2 regions of the Streptomyces sp. NPDC096324 genome follow, and region 1 is predicted to be linked to the other one. Evidence: riboswitches for the same ligand, from Rfam matches in the RefSeq annotation. Region 1 holds a riboswitch; the other holds the start of a gene.
What was found. Region 1 has a riboswitch for cobalamin ahead of ACIQ7M_RS16725 (ribonucleoside-diphosphate reductase subunit alpha). Riboswitches for the same ligand answer to the same signal wherever they lie in the genome.
Positions count from the first base shown of each region.

Region 2: another riboswitch for cobalamin. It lies ahead of ACIQ7M_RS17940 (CbtB-domain containing protein); the one in region 1 lies ahead of ACIQ7M_RS16725 (ribonucleoside-diphosphate reductase subunit alpha).

Region 1 is NZ_JBIWFK010000005.1:591,061-594,455, forward strand. It holds gene ACIQ7M_RS16725 (ribonucleoside-diphosphate reductase subunit alpha) at 1-2,099, opposite strand, end outside; cobalamin riboswitch at 2,230-2,379, opposite strand; gene ACIQ7M_RS16730 (GNAT family N-acetyltransferase) at 2,432-2,950, opposite strand; gene mctP (monocarboxylate uptake permease MctP) at 3,098-3,395, opposite strand, start outside.
Region 2 is NZ_JBIWFK010000006.1:180,725-184,119, forward strand. It holds gene ACIQ7M_RS17930 (DUF6210 family protein) at 1-152, opposite strand, end outside; gene ACIQ7M_RS17935 (enoyl-CoA hydratase/isomerase family protein) at 387-1,451, shown strand; cobalamin riboswitch at 1,533-1,677, shown strand; gene ACIQ7M_RS17940 (CbtB-domain containing protein) at 1,718-1,939, shown strand; gene ACIQ7M_RS17945 (CbtA family protein) at 1,960-2,718, shown strand; gene meaB (methylmalonyl Co-A mutase-associated GTPase MeaB) at 2,825-3,395, opposite strand, start outside.

The sequences.
Region 1 (3,395 bases):
ATCAGGCCGCGCTGCGGGATCTCCCACGCCGTGCGGTACAGGTCGCGGACGTCCTGCGGGACCCAGGTGAAGCCCTGCACCGAGCCGCTGGACTCGCGCAGCGCCTCACGGGTCTGCGCGTCCCACACGCCGAGCGCCTTCAGCTCGGCCACCAGGTACGAGTTGACCTGGAGGAACTCGCCGGAGAGCGTCTCGCGCTTGAACAGGTTCGACACCTGCGGCTCGATGCACTCGTACACGCCCGCGATCGAGGCGATGGTGGCGGTCGGCGCGATGGCCAGCAGCAGCGAGTTGCGCATGCCGACCGAGGCGATCCGCTCGCGCAGGGCCGCCCAGCGCTCCGGCCAGTTCAGCTCGACGTCGAAGTGGTCCGGGTGCAGGACGCCACGGGCGGTACGGGTCTTCTCCCAGGCGGGGAGCGGTCCGTTGCGCTCGGCCAGGTCCGCGGAGGCCTCGTACGAGGCGAGCATGATCCGCTCGGCGATCCGGGTCGACAGGGCGCGGGCCTCGGGCGAGTCGAACGGGATCCGCAGCTTGAAGAAGACGTCCTGAAGGCCCATCGCGCCGAGGCCGACCGGACGCCATTTGGCGTTGGAGCGGCCCGCCTGCTCGGTCGGGTAGAAGTTGATGTCCACCACGCGGTCGAGGAAGGTCACCGCGGTGCGCACGGTCTGATCGAGCCGCTCCCAGTCGATGTCCCCGCCGGTCACGAACGCGCCCAGGTTGACCGAACCCAGGTTGCAGACCGCCGTCTCCCCGTCGTCCGTGACCTCCAGGATCTCGGTGCACAGGTTCGAGGAGTGGACGGTGTGACCCGGCTCCGCCGTCTGGTTGGCGGTGCGGTTGGCGGCGTCCTTGAAGGTCATCCAGCCGTTGCCGGTCTGCGCGAGGGTGCGCATCATGCGGCCGTACAGATCGCGGGCCTGGATGGTCTTCCGGGCGAGGCCCGCCTCCTCGGCCTTGCGGTAGGCCGCGTCGAACGCGTCGCCCCACAGGTCGACCAGTTCCGGCACGTCGGCCGGGGAGAACAGCGACCAGACGCCGTCCTCGTTCACCCGGCGCATGAACTCGTCCGGGATCCAGTGCGCGAGGTTCAGGTTGTGCGTACGCCGGGCGTCCTCACCGGTGTTGTCGCGCAGCTCAAGGAACTCCTCGATGTCGGAGTGCCAGGTCTCCAGGTAGACCGCCGCCGCACCCTTGCGCCGGCCGCCCTGGTTCACCGCGGCCACCGAGGCGTCGAGCGTCTTCAGGAACGGGACGATGCCGTTGGAGTGCCCGTTGGTGCCGCGGATCAGCGAACCGCGGCTGCGGATGCGGGAGTACGACAGGCCGATGCCGCCCGCGTGCTTCGACAGGCGAGCCACCTGGTGGTAGCGGTCGTAGATGGAGTCCAGCTCGTCCAGCGGGGAGTCGAGGAGGTAGCAGGACGACATCTGGGGGTGCCGCGTACCGGAGTTGAAGAGCGTGGGGGAGGAGGGCAGGTAGTCGAGACGGCTCATGAGCCGGTAGAGAGCCGCGACCTCGTCCACCGAACGGGCGGTGTCGTCCTCCGCGAGACCGGAGGCCACCCGCAGCATGAAGTGCTGGGGCGTCTCTACGACCTTGCGGGTGATCGGGTGCCGCAGCAGATAGCGGGAGTGCAGCGTGCGCAGTCCGAAGTAGCCGAAGCGGTCGTCGCCCTCGGCGTCGATCAGCGTGTCGAGACGGTCCGTGTGCAGCTCCACGAACGCGGCCGTACGGTCGGCGATCAGGCCTTCGCGGTGGCCGACGGCGACCGACTCGGAGAAGGTGGTGACGCCCTGGGAGGCGGCCTCCGCGGCGATGGTGATCGCGAGCAGACGGGCGGCCAGCCGCGAGTAGGCGGGGTCCTCGGAGATGAGACCCGCGGCCGCCTCGGTGGCCAGTTCGCGCAGCTCGGCCTCGTCGGCGCGGGCGGACCGGCCGCGCAGCGCCGCCCCGGCGACCCGGCCGGGGTCGGCGTCGGGGAGGTCGGCGGTCAGATCCGTCAGGGTCCGCAGCAGCGCGGTCCCGGGACCGTCGGTCTCCACCGGGGCCTGCGGCGCGGTCACTGAAGCCGGATCGGCTGGCGCGATGGTCACGTGGGCTCTCCTCGCTCGGCACGGGGCCTTGCGGGCGGGCAGGGGCACACGGGAGCGCTTTCGGGCAGCAGCGCACCGCGTCCACCGGCCCATTCCGCGAGGCCCGGACGTCGTCGGCACCCGGGCCGGACGGCCGGGGCGCGCTGTCGGCAGGTCCTCGGACTGACGCGAGTACGGGCACACGCAGACGCGAACACGCACAAGTACACCGTTGCGGGACAGTTCCGGATTCGCACCGGATTCCCCTGCGGCGACAGCGACCATGAGCATACATCTTGTGCCGGGCCTCGGGACTGCCCCCACATGTTGTGTCCGCTCGGTGTCCGAGAGCGCTACGGAGCGTGCCGGAACGTCAACTCGTAAGTGAGCAGCCGGATGTCGTCGAGCTCCGGAAGGGGGTTCCAGTCGCGGTCCGGGGTGCGGGTGAAGCCGACGCGCTCGTAGAGGCGGTGGGCGCTGTGCATGGTGCGCTGGGTGGACAGCACGAGGCGCGCGCAGCCCTCCAGGGCCCGTGCCCGTGCGACGCAGGCGCGCACGAGGGCCTCACCGGCGCCCCGGCCACGCGCCTCCCGCGCGACCGCGAGCATCCGGATCTCGGCCTCACCGTCGCGCGCCGAGTCGGCCATGGGGCCGCCGTCCGCCGCGAAGGTCACAGTGCCGAGCACCCGGTCCCCCTCGGCGGCGACGAGCACCTCGGCGACGGCCGCGCGCCCCGCGACGTCCCGCAGCCTTCCGAGGTACGCGTCGCTCTCCCCGAAGTCGAGCAGCCCGTCCCCGAGGTAGGCACGGGCCGCGATCTCGCCGATGACGGGGTACTCCTCGGGCCGTGCCGGCCGGATGACGATGTCCATGCGGGCGAGTGTGCCCGACCGGCACGGCGACGGGCCGCCGGTTTTCCTCCGGCGGCCCGTCGTTCTGTGGCTGTCGCGAGAGCCGGCCCGCGGGCCTGCGTGACCCACAGGTCCGGGCCTGTGGGCCGGGACCGGTCCCGGCGTCTCCTAGTGGCTCGCGTCCGCCGTCGCCGGCGGGAGTTCCGTCTCGACGCCCGTGTCGCCCGCGTCGGCCGTGTAGTCACCGGGCGAGGTCTCGTCCACGCCCTCCGGGGCCTTGAGCGCCCTGAGGACGAAGGTCAGGACGACGGTCACGGCCACGTTCAGGACGAACGCCGTCAGACCGATGTAGCCGATCTCCCCGATGCCGGGGATCTCCTTCGAGCTGCCGCCGAAGTGCTTCTGCGTCGGGGAGGCCACCCCGTAGGCGGCGATCGTGCCGTACAGCATGCCGACCGCCCAGCCG
Region 2 (3,395 bases), on a different contig from region 1:
CCGCCTTGAGTCCGGTAGATGACGCCAGTCGGTGCGGCCACCACGACGAACATCCACCCGGATCCGGTTTCGTCGTTGTCGAGGAAGACGCGTCTCTTGCCGTCGGCCACAGCCCTGCCCTTCCTGTGCGTCGCTCCATCGGCATCAGTCATGGGAGCACCCTCGCACGGGCAGGTGCGCGGCCGGCCTGCCCGGCCCGCCGATGCTGGGCGAGGCCGGAGAGGGCTGGGCGCGCGGTCGTTCGATCACAGGTGGTTGCGGTGGGTACGGTGGCGCGGAGGCCGTCGTGACCCGCGGGCCGGCCGGAGCGTGGAAGGAACCACCGAGATCATGTGCGCCATCGTGACCCGCCGCCCGAGCGGGGTGTCCGGATGAACGGCACCCCGATGCCCGGAGCGGAGGAATCCGTCCTGCTGCGCACCGAAGGACGGGCCGGCCACATCGTCCTCAACCGGCCCAGGGCGCTGAACGCCCTGAACCACGCGATGGTGCGCCGGATCGACCGGGCGCTCACCGCCTGGGAACACGACCCCGCCGTCGAGACCGTCGTCATCACCGGCGCCGGGGAACGCGGCCTGTGCGCGGGCGGCGACATCCGGGTCGTCCACGACGACGCGCGCGACGGGGACGGCACCGCGTCGGCCGCGTTCTGGCGCGACGAATACCACCTCAACGCCCGTATCGCCCGCTACCCCAAGCCGTACGTGGCGGTGATGGACGGCATCGTGATGGGCGGCGGAGTCGGTGTCTCGGCGCACGGCAGCGTCCGGATCGTCACCGAGCGCTCACGCGTCGCCATGCCCGAGACCGGCATCGGTTTCGTCCCCGACGTCGGCGGCACCCGTCTGCTCGCCCTCGCCCCGGGCGAACTCGGCACCCATCTCGCCCTGACAGGCGCCTCGATCGGCGCCGGGGACGCGCTGCTGTGCGGCCTCGCCGACCACTGTCTGCCGTCCTCCTCGCTCCGACGGTTCCTGTCCGACCTCGCGGAAGGGTCCGTGGCCGAGGCCCTGGCCACTCACGCGCGGCCCGCCCCGCCGGCCGAACTCGCCGAGCGGCGCGAGTGGATCGACGCCTGCTACGGCGCCGACACCGTCGAGGAGATCATCCGGCGGCTCCTCGCGGCCGACGACCCGGCCGCCAAGGAGACGGCGGAGATCCTGCTCGGCAACTCGCCCACCGCCCTGAAGGTCACGCTGGCCTCCCTGCGCCGGGCCCGGCGGCTCGGATCGCTGGAGCGGGTGCTCGACCAGGAGTACCGCGTCTCCTGCGCCGCCCTGTCCGCACCCGACCTGGTGGAAGGCGTCCGGGCCCAGATCATCGACAAGGACGGCGAGCCGCGCTGGTCCCCGGCCACACTCGCCGAGGTCACCGACGCCGACGTCGAGCGCTTCTTCACACCCCTGGGCGAACGCGAACTCGGCCTGTCCGACGGCGAGTCCGGCACCTGAACGGACCCGGGGCGGCACTGAGGACCGGCGCGTCACCTGGGACGAGAGGAAGATCACCCCGGTCGGCGCGGTCTTGGCCAGAAACGCGCCACGCGGTACGGTCGGTCCGATATCGATGACGTCAAGACGGAAGCCGGCGGAAATCCGGCACGGTCGCGCCACTGTGAACGAGACGTCCCAGCCACGCTGGGCCTCGTGAGTCAGACCCGTAGGCGTCATCCTGTGCACCACCGAGATGGGACGCGAACTCCCGAGGAGGTCCTGCCATGGCGCAGACCGTCGCTCCGCCGACAGCCACCACCCCCGCTCTCCCCGCCAAGCTGCCGATCGGTGCGATCGTCCCCTGGGCGGCCTTCTTCGGCATCCTGATGCTGGTCCTGCTGTACTTCGTCGGCGCCGAACAGGGCGCCACCTCCGTCGTCTCCGGCGAGGACGTCCACGAGTGGGTGCACGACGCCCGCCACCTGCTCGGCTTCCCCTGCCACTGACGCGAGGGAGAGCGCTCATCATGAACTCCGCAACGGTAAGAAACCTCCTCGTACGCGGCATGCTCGCCGGCCTCGCGGCCGGTGTACTGGCCCTGGTCGTCGCCTACTTGCTCGGTGAACCGAGCGTCGACAGCGCGATCGGCTTCGAGGAGGCCCACTCCCACGCACACGGGCACGAGGTCGAACTCGTCTCCCGCAGCCTCCAGTCCACCGCGGGCCTCGCCACCGGCGTCCTGGTCTACGGCGTCTCCTTCGGCGGAATCGCCGCGCTCGCCTACTGCTTCGCCCTCGGCCGAGTGGGCCGCTTCGGCCCGCGCGCGACCGCGCTCCTGCTGTCCGGGACCGCGCTCCTGGCCGTGTACGTCGTGCCGTTCCTGAAGTACCCGGCCAACCCGCCGTCGGTCGGCGACCCCGACACCATCGGCAAGCGGACCACCCTGTACTTCCTGATGATGGTCCTCAGCGTGCTTCTCGCGGTGGGAGCCACCATCCTCGGCAAGCGCCTCGCGCCCAGCCTCGGCACCTGGTACGCCACCGTGGTCGCGGTGGCCGCCTTCGCCGTCGTGATCGGACTCGCCTACGAGTTCCTGCCCGTCATCAACGAGGTGCCCAAGGACTTCCCGGCCACCCTGCTCTGGCGGTTCAGGCTCTCCGCCCTCGCCATCCAGACCGTCCTGTGGGCCGGATTCGGCCTGGTCTTCGGCGAGTTGGCCGAGCGCATGCTCAACCCCAGGCCCGCGACAGCTCCTTCGGGCCGATCCGTTCCCGCCGCGAACTGAACCACCGGCACACACACGACAGGCCCCCGGATCTCTCCGGGGGCCTGTCGTGTTGTGGGTCCGAGCGGTGGCCGGGCTCCGACCTGCCCCGCCACCGCCGTTCGCGTCAGCGGCCCTCGCCGCCGAAGACCTTCAGAATCCGCTCCGCCGCGAGCGTCGCCGTCAACCCGCCCTCGCGGACCTGCCGTTCGAGGTCGGGGGCGACGGCCCGTACGGCCCGATCGGCGTGCAGACGGCCGAGCAGCTCGTCCCGGACCATCGTCCAGGTCCAGTCCACCTGCTGGTCACGGCGCTTCTCGGCGAGACGGCCGGTCGAGTCGAGCAGCACCCGGTGCTGCTCCAGACGGTCCCAGAGCGTGTCCAGACCCGCCGACTCACGGGCGCTGCAACTCAGCACCGGCGGCGTCCAGGCGGCGTCCTTGCCGTGCATCAGCCGCAGCGCGCCCGCCAGTTCACGCGCTGCCGACTGCGCGTCACGCTCGTGCGGGCCGTCCGCCTTGTTGACGGCGATCACGTCGGCCAGCTCCAGGACACCCTTCTTGATGCCCTGCAACTGGTCCCCGGTACGCGCCAGCGTCAGCAGCAGGAAGGAGTCGACCATGTTCGCGACCGCCGTCTCGGACTGGCCGACGCCGACGGTCTCCACCAGCACCACGTCGTAGCCGGCCGCCTCCATC